One region of the Pueribacillus theae genome, then DNA from elsewhere that is predicted to be linked to it. Evidence: riboswitches for the same ligand, from Rfam matches in the RefSeq annotation. Region 1 holds a riboswitch; each other region holds the start of a gene.
The links. Region 1 has a riboswitch for S-adenosylmethionine ahead of metK (methionine adenosyltransferase). Riboswitches for the same ligand answer to the same signal wherever they lie in the genome.

Region 1 (2,205 bases):
AATAATAATAAACGTTTCGGAATTCGTTCCATCAACCGCGGGATCAGCTTTAAAGTTTGGAGCAGATATAACGGTAAATTCAGCTTGATGGCTAGCAAGCTCTTCTTGTTCTGGACGGATAAACAATTGTCTAGCGAACAAGTTGTGCCAAGCATATTCATTAAGGACAGCAATCGGCATGCGGTATGTTTTATCAGCCCCTGCAAACCCGCGGAAAAGGAAGAGCTCTTCTTTTTGGTTTAAATGGTTTAACACTTTTCCATATAGCTTTTCGAAGTTCTCAGGGCTAATTGGCTGGTTCACGCTTCCCCAGTCAACTTTATCGATAACAGACGGATCTTGAACGATAAATTTATCTTTCGGAGAACGTCCTGTATATTTTCCGGTCGTTACTTGAACAGCTCCAGTCGATGTTAACTTTCCTTCTTTTCTCTCAAGTACTTTTTCAACAAGTTGAGGAGTTGATAAATCTTTAAGAGTCACTTCTTTTTTTAGAATCTCATCGAGAAGCGTTGAAGTAACATGAGTGGTGTTCATTTACATAACCATCCTTTTAATTTAGTGTTGTATCAAATCGGAAGCTCAAAAACGGCGCGTTCCGTTCGTAAGATTGAATAATGTAGAATTAGTATAACATATATCTTGAATTAGTCTATTCTAAATCAAACTAAATTTATAAAAAATAGGAACGAAAATCGAAAAAAAGGAAGAATTTTTAGTGAGTTTTTAAATAGTATACTACATTAACGCCCAAATGGGTTCTTACTATTTTTTGAAAAATGATGTAAAAGTATGCAGTTGACTTTAAAAATAAACTAGGTTACGATGAATGTCAACGGATACTCTTATCCCGAGATGGCGGAGGGACAGGCCCAATGAAACCCGGCAACCTACACTTTTGGAGTGAGAAGGTGCTAACCTGACAGATAAGAGGCGAAAGGCAAATAACGGATGACCTTTTCCTCATGTTTTGTGGAAAAGGTTTTTTTATTTTCTCTTATAGTGCTTGTTTAAAAAGAAGGACAACGGCTTTTTGAACAACCTCTTATAGAAAAAACGAAGGCTTTCGCTTTAAACACCATATGGAGGTATGATGATGGCTAAAAAGCGTCGACTATTTACATCAGAATCAGTAACGGAAGGCCACCCTGACAAAATTTGCGACCAAATTTCCGATGCAATCCTTGATGCAATCATTAAAAGCGACAAAGATGCAAGGGTAGCATGTGAAGCAATCGTGAACACAGGCATGGTCTTCATTACTGGCGAAATTACAACGTCTACTTATGTAGATATTCCAAGAATTGCACGGGAAACGATTGAAGGAATTGGCTACACAAGAGCGAAGTACGGATTCGATGCGGAGACGTGCGCAGTAATCACATCGATTGACGAACAATCTGCAGATATCGCTCAAGGTGTCAACAAAGCGTTGGAAGCCAGGGAAGGGAAAATGGCCGAAGAAGAGATCGAAGCCATCGGTGCCGGAGACCAAGGAATGATGTTCGGATTTGCATGCAATGAAACACCTGAACTAATGCCTCTTCCCATTTCACTTGCCCATAGGCTTGCAAGAAGGCTTAGTGAAGTGAGAAAGGAAGAAATTGTTCCATACTTGCGCCCAGACGGTAAAACGCAAGTGACGATCGAATACGATGAAAACGACAAGCCGATTCGCGTGGATACGATCGTCATCTCAACACAGCACCACCCAGAAATCACGCTTGAACAAATTAACCGTGACTTGAAGGAACACGTCATTAAAGAGGTTGTTCCAGCGGAACTTATTGATGAAGAAACGAAATATTTCATCAACCCGACGGGGCGATTTGTTATTGGCGGTCCGCAAGGAGACTCTGGGTTGACAGGAAGAAAAATTATTGTTGATACATATGGAGGCTATGCACGGCATGGTGGGGGGGCATTCTCCGGCAAAGACGCGACAAAAGTTGATCGCTCTGCAGCGTATGCTGCCCGCTACGTCGCAAAAAACATCGTCGCCGCAGGATTGGCAGAAACATGCGAAGTCCAACTTGCTTATGCAATCGGTGTCGCAAGCCCTGTATCAATATCTATCAACACATTCGGAACGGGAAAAGTAGATGAAGAAACACTTGTTGCGCTTGTGAAAGAAAATTTCGATCTAAGGCCTGCCGGGATTATAAAGATGCTTGATCTGCTTCGTCCCATCTACAAGCAAACGGC
Region 2 (2,205 bases), on a different contig from region 1:
CGTCTGCAGTGCGATCAAAAGTTTAAGCCGGGCTTTTTGTCCGGATAGCCCATTGGAAAAAATGACACCTTTTTTCTTTAATTGTTTTCCCCCTCCTTCATAGTCATAGACCGGCTGTACGAATCCTTTTTGGCTCCTTGACACGAGAACAATGGGGATATCGTTGGCGATCATCTTCTCCAAACTCGGAACGATATGGGGAGGAAGATTTCCTTGTCCCATGGCTTCAATCACAATGCCATCAATTTTAATTTGTTCGATTGCCTCAAATAATTCAGATCCCATCCCAGAATATGCCTTTAACAAAAGCACATTCTTTTCGATTGTTTCAATGGAATAATTTTCTTCACTGAGCGGTTTGTAAAAAAAGACAACATCTTTTTTTGTTACGATTCCAACAGGGCCGTTCTGCGGGCTTTCAAAAGCAGCGATGCTGCTTGTATGGGTTTTCGTTACATATTTAGCTGAATGGACTTCATCATTCATGACAACGAGCACACCCATCCCGCTTGCTTCGTTGCTGCCCGCGACACGGACGGCTGCCATTAAATTGCTGGGGCCATCTGAACCAAGCTCATTACTTGATTTCATCGCACCCGTAAGCACAATTGGGCAGTCTTGTGAAAAAAGCAAATCCAGCATATAAGCCGTCTCTTCAAGTGTGTCTGTTCCATGTGTAATGACCACACCATCAAATTGTTCTTTTTTTTTCAAGTCCTTAATTTTTTTAGCTACTTCTAATACGATTTGCGGAGAAATATGAGCAGAAGGAAGTTGGGAAAAGTGTTCCGTTGTGATGGAAGCAATCGATGCTAGCCTTTCTTGAAAAGATGATAAAGGATGCTTTCCTTCAATCGAAACACCTCCGGCCTGATTTTCTTTCATGGCGATTGTTCCACCAGTATGTACAATTAAAATTTTTTTCATTTTTGAACTCCTTTGACACAGTTGAATAAGGTAATTTTAGTTAATTATACAAAATCCTTGAATTACAATCTATTTTGTTGTATATTCAATTCAATAAAATATCATCATTTTCTTATCAAGAGAGGTGGAGGGACTGGCCCGAAGAAACCTCAGCAACCGCCATGCAGGCAAGGTGCTAATTCCAGCAAGCTTTTAGTGACTTGGAAGATAAGAAGGAGCGAACGAGTCTATAACAGCCTTCTTCTTATTTGAAGAAGGCTTTTTTAATATTTTTTTGGGGGGATTGCCAATGTCAAAAAAGATTGAAACCATTTTGGCGCAACTGGGGAATCGAAGTGAAGAGCGCACTGGTGCAGTAAGCGCGCCCATTTACTTATCAACAGCTTTTCGTCATGAAGGGCTTGGAAAATCGACTGGGTTTGATTACACACGTACTTCAAATCCGACGCGGCAAATTCTTGAAGATGGAATTGCCCAACTTGAAGATGGGGATCAAGGGTTTGCGTGCAGCTCTGGGATGGCCGCTATACAAACTGTTTTTTCGTTGTTTAAAAAAGGAGACCACATCCTTGTTTCGAGAGATTTATATGGGGGAACCTTCCGATTATTTGAACAAGGATGGAAAAAATGGGGACTTGATTTTGATTACGTGCATGGCGGTGATGAACAGTTTGCCAAAAAAATACAATCAAACACAGTGGCAATTTTTATAGAAACCCCTACAAACCCCCTTATGTTTGAATGCAATATTTCTGAAATCGCAAAGCTTGCAAAAGAGAAAGGTTTACTTTTGATCGTTGATAATACATTTTACACACCCGTTATTCAGCAACCAATTCGAGAAGGGGCAGATATTGTTGTACACAGCGCCACTAAATATTTAGGAGGGCATAATGATGTCTTGGCGGGGTTAATTGTGACAAAGGGTAAAAGCCTGTCTGATGACATCGCAAAGTATCACAATGCGATTGGAGCTACTTTAGGAGCCTTTGATTCATGGCTACTACTCCGGGGAATGAAAACGTTGGCACTCAGAATGCAGAAACATGAACAAAATGCTAAAGCAATTGCAGAGTTTTTGCAAAACAGAGAAGGCATAACAGATGTTTTTTATCCGGGAAAAGGCGGCATGTTATCATTTCGCGTAAAAGATGCAAGTTGGGTGGATCCGTTTTTAAGAAAGCTTGAAATCATTACCTTTGCGGAAAGCCTAGGCGGTGTAGAAAGCTTTATTACGTATCCAACAACCCAAACACATAGTGAAGTACCGGCAGAAAT
Region 3 (2,205 bases), on a different contig from region 1:
CGTGGCCTTTCTGAGGGCGATGAGATGAACTTGAAAACAATCATTAAATTAATCTTTCGAGAATTTAGGGTTAGTCTCATTATTGGGTTAACGTGCGGCTTTCTCATTTTTCTTATCGCATTCATCTGGCAAGGGAATCTTTATTTAGGTTTTGTCGTTGGCTCATCACTCCTTATGACGCTGATTCTAGGTACACTCGCAGGAACCATCATTCCGATTATTTTATATAAAATAAAGCTCGATCCGGCGGTAGCTTCTGGTCCTCTTATTACGACAGTCAATGATATTTTCTCGTTAGTCGTCTATTTTTCAATTGCTACCATGTTTCTATCAAAATTAATGTAACTTTGAAAAGTTACAAAATATGACAAATCCATTTCAAAGTTTACAAATCTTCCTAGTATGTTTTTGGTTAAGATTAACCGGGTAAATAAAGTACTGTAAGCCACGAAACTAATTTAAAGGAGGAATTAAAGATGGCAAAAGATAAGAATAATAACGACGGAAAAATGAGTGTTGAAGAAGCTGGACGCATGGGTGGAGAAGAAACAGCCCGTACACATGATAAAGAATTCTATCAGGAAATTGGCCGTAAAGGCGGCGAAGCCACAGCAGAAAGCCACGATAGAGAATTTTATGAGAAAATTGGCCACAAAGGCGGCGAAGCGACCGCTGAAAATCATGACAGAGATTTCTATGAAAAAATCGGTCGCAAAGGCGGCGAAGCCACCTCTGAAAACCATGACAGAGATTTCTATGAAGAAATAGGAGAAAAAGGCGGAAACGCCCGCGCGAAACAACGCGACGACGACTAGTAAAGTAATCGATGCAACGTGAGGATACGGTTCGTTCCGTATCCTTTTTCTGTGTCTAAATTATTTTTGTTGCTAAATAAAAAATTTAAAATCTATAAAATATATATTGACAATAAGAATACTAGGAATTAAGATAGGTGTTAATCACTTATCAAAAAACTTATCAAGAGTGACTGAGGGACAGGCCCAATGACGTCCGGCAACCTCCAGAAATGGAAAGGTGCTACTTCCTGCAGAATGGTTCCATTCTGAAAGATAAGACATATCGTACTGTTTTAGTTACGCGAGTCTCTTTCAGAAATGGAAGGGATTTTTTTATTTTTCATAGAGTTTAGGGGGGTTATCTTTGATAGAAGTTCGAAATCTTGTTAAAGAATACAAAACAAAAAAAGGAAAAACAATAGGTGTCAACAATGTTTCCTTGAAAGTAAAGGAAGGTGAGATATTCGGAATTGTGGGATACAGCGGTGCGGGAAAAAGCTCTCTTTTACGGTGCTTAAATTTACTTGAAAAGCCGACAAGTGGGGAAGTTCTCGTTGATGGTGTGAATTTGACGACCCTAAACAGTAGCGAACTTCGTAAAGCCCGTTTGAAAATCGGAATGATTTTCCAGCACTTCTATTTAATTAGTTCAAAAACTGTCTATGAAAACGTAGCATTTGCACTTAAGGCTGCCGGCGTTCCAAAAAAAAAGTTTAACGAGCGTGTCACTGAATTGCTTGAACTTGTTGGCTTAGGGGATCGGGCCTCGCACTACCCAGCACAATTAAGCGGAGGACAAAAGCAGCGTGTCGGCATTGCAAGAGCGCTTGCAAACAATCCAAAAGTCCTTCTTTGTGATGAAGCGACATCTGCTTTAGATCCTAGCACGACAAAATCGATTTTATGTTTGCTTAAATCGATTAATAAAAAACTTGGGATTACGATCGTTGTCATTACGCACGAAATGGAGGTTGTGAAGGAGATTTGTGACCGGATGGCGGTGATGCAAGACGGCCGGGTGATTGAAGAAGGGCTGGTATATGATCTTTTTTCCAATCCTAAGCAGCCGCTCACGAAAGATTTTATCGAAACTGTTTTGCAATTACAGTTGCCTGAGCGACTAAGCCAAAATCGAAAAGGAACATTAATCAAAATTCAATTTAAAGGTGTCTCAGCCGAAGAAGCGTTAATCTCAGATGTGTTTAAAAAGTTTAACGTGAAGGGGAATATTCTTCACGGGAAAATTGAATACATTAAAGACAATCCGTTAGGCATTTTTATTATGGAAGTAACAGGAGATAAGCAAGAGGTTAATCAAGCGATTGACTATATAACAAAACATACAGAAAGTTTGGAGGTGATCGCAGATGCTGCTTGATTCACTTATACAGCTTATCCCAGAAATTAA

Region 2: it holds a riboswitch for S-adenosylmethionine, as region 1 does, so the genes downstream of both, DCC39_RS06240 (methionine biosynthesis PLP-dependent protein) here and metK (methionine adenosyltransferase) in region 1, are expected to answer to the same signal.
Region 3: it holds a riboswitch for S-adenosylmethionine, as region 1 does, so the genes downstream of both, DCC39_RS11745 (methionine ABC transporter ATP-binding protein) here and metK (methionine adenosyltransferase) in region 1, are expected to answer to the same signal.

The regions. Positions count from the first base shown of each region.
Region 1 covers NZ_QCZG01000039.1:16,269-18,473, reverse strand. The annotation lists gene pckA (phosphoenolpyruvate carboxykinase (ATP)) at 1-537, opposite strand, end outside; SAM riboswitch class I at 843-933, shown strand; gene metK (methionine adenosyltransferase) at 1,097-2,205, shown strand, end outside.
Region 2 covers NZ_QCZG01000009.1:60,641-62,845, reverse strand. The annotation lists gene DCC39_RS06245 (asparaginase) at 1-927, opposite strand, end outside; SAM riboswitch class I at 1,037-1,141, shown strand; gene DCC39_RS06240 (methionine biosynthesis PLP-dependent protein) at 1,217-2,205, shown strand, end outside.
Region 3 covers NZ_QCZG01000024.1:15,261-17,465, reverse strand. The annotation lists gene mgtE (magnesium transporter) at 1-345, shown strand, start outside; gene DCC39_RS11750 (KGG domain-containing protein) at 477-815, shown strand; SAM riboswitch class I at 973-1,077, shown strand; gene DCC39_RS11745 (methionine ABC transporter ATP-binding protein) at 1,162-2,175, shown strand; gene DCC39_RS11740 (methionine ABC transporter permease) at 2,165-2,205, shown strand, end outside.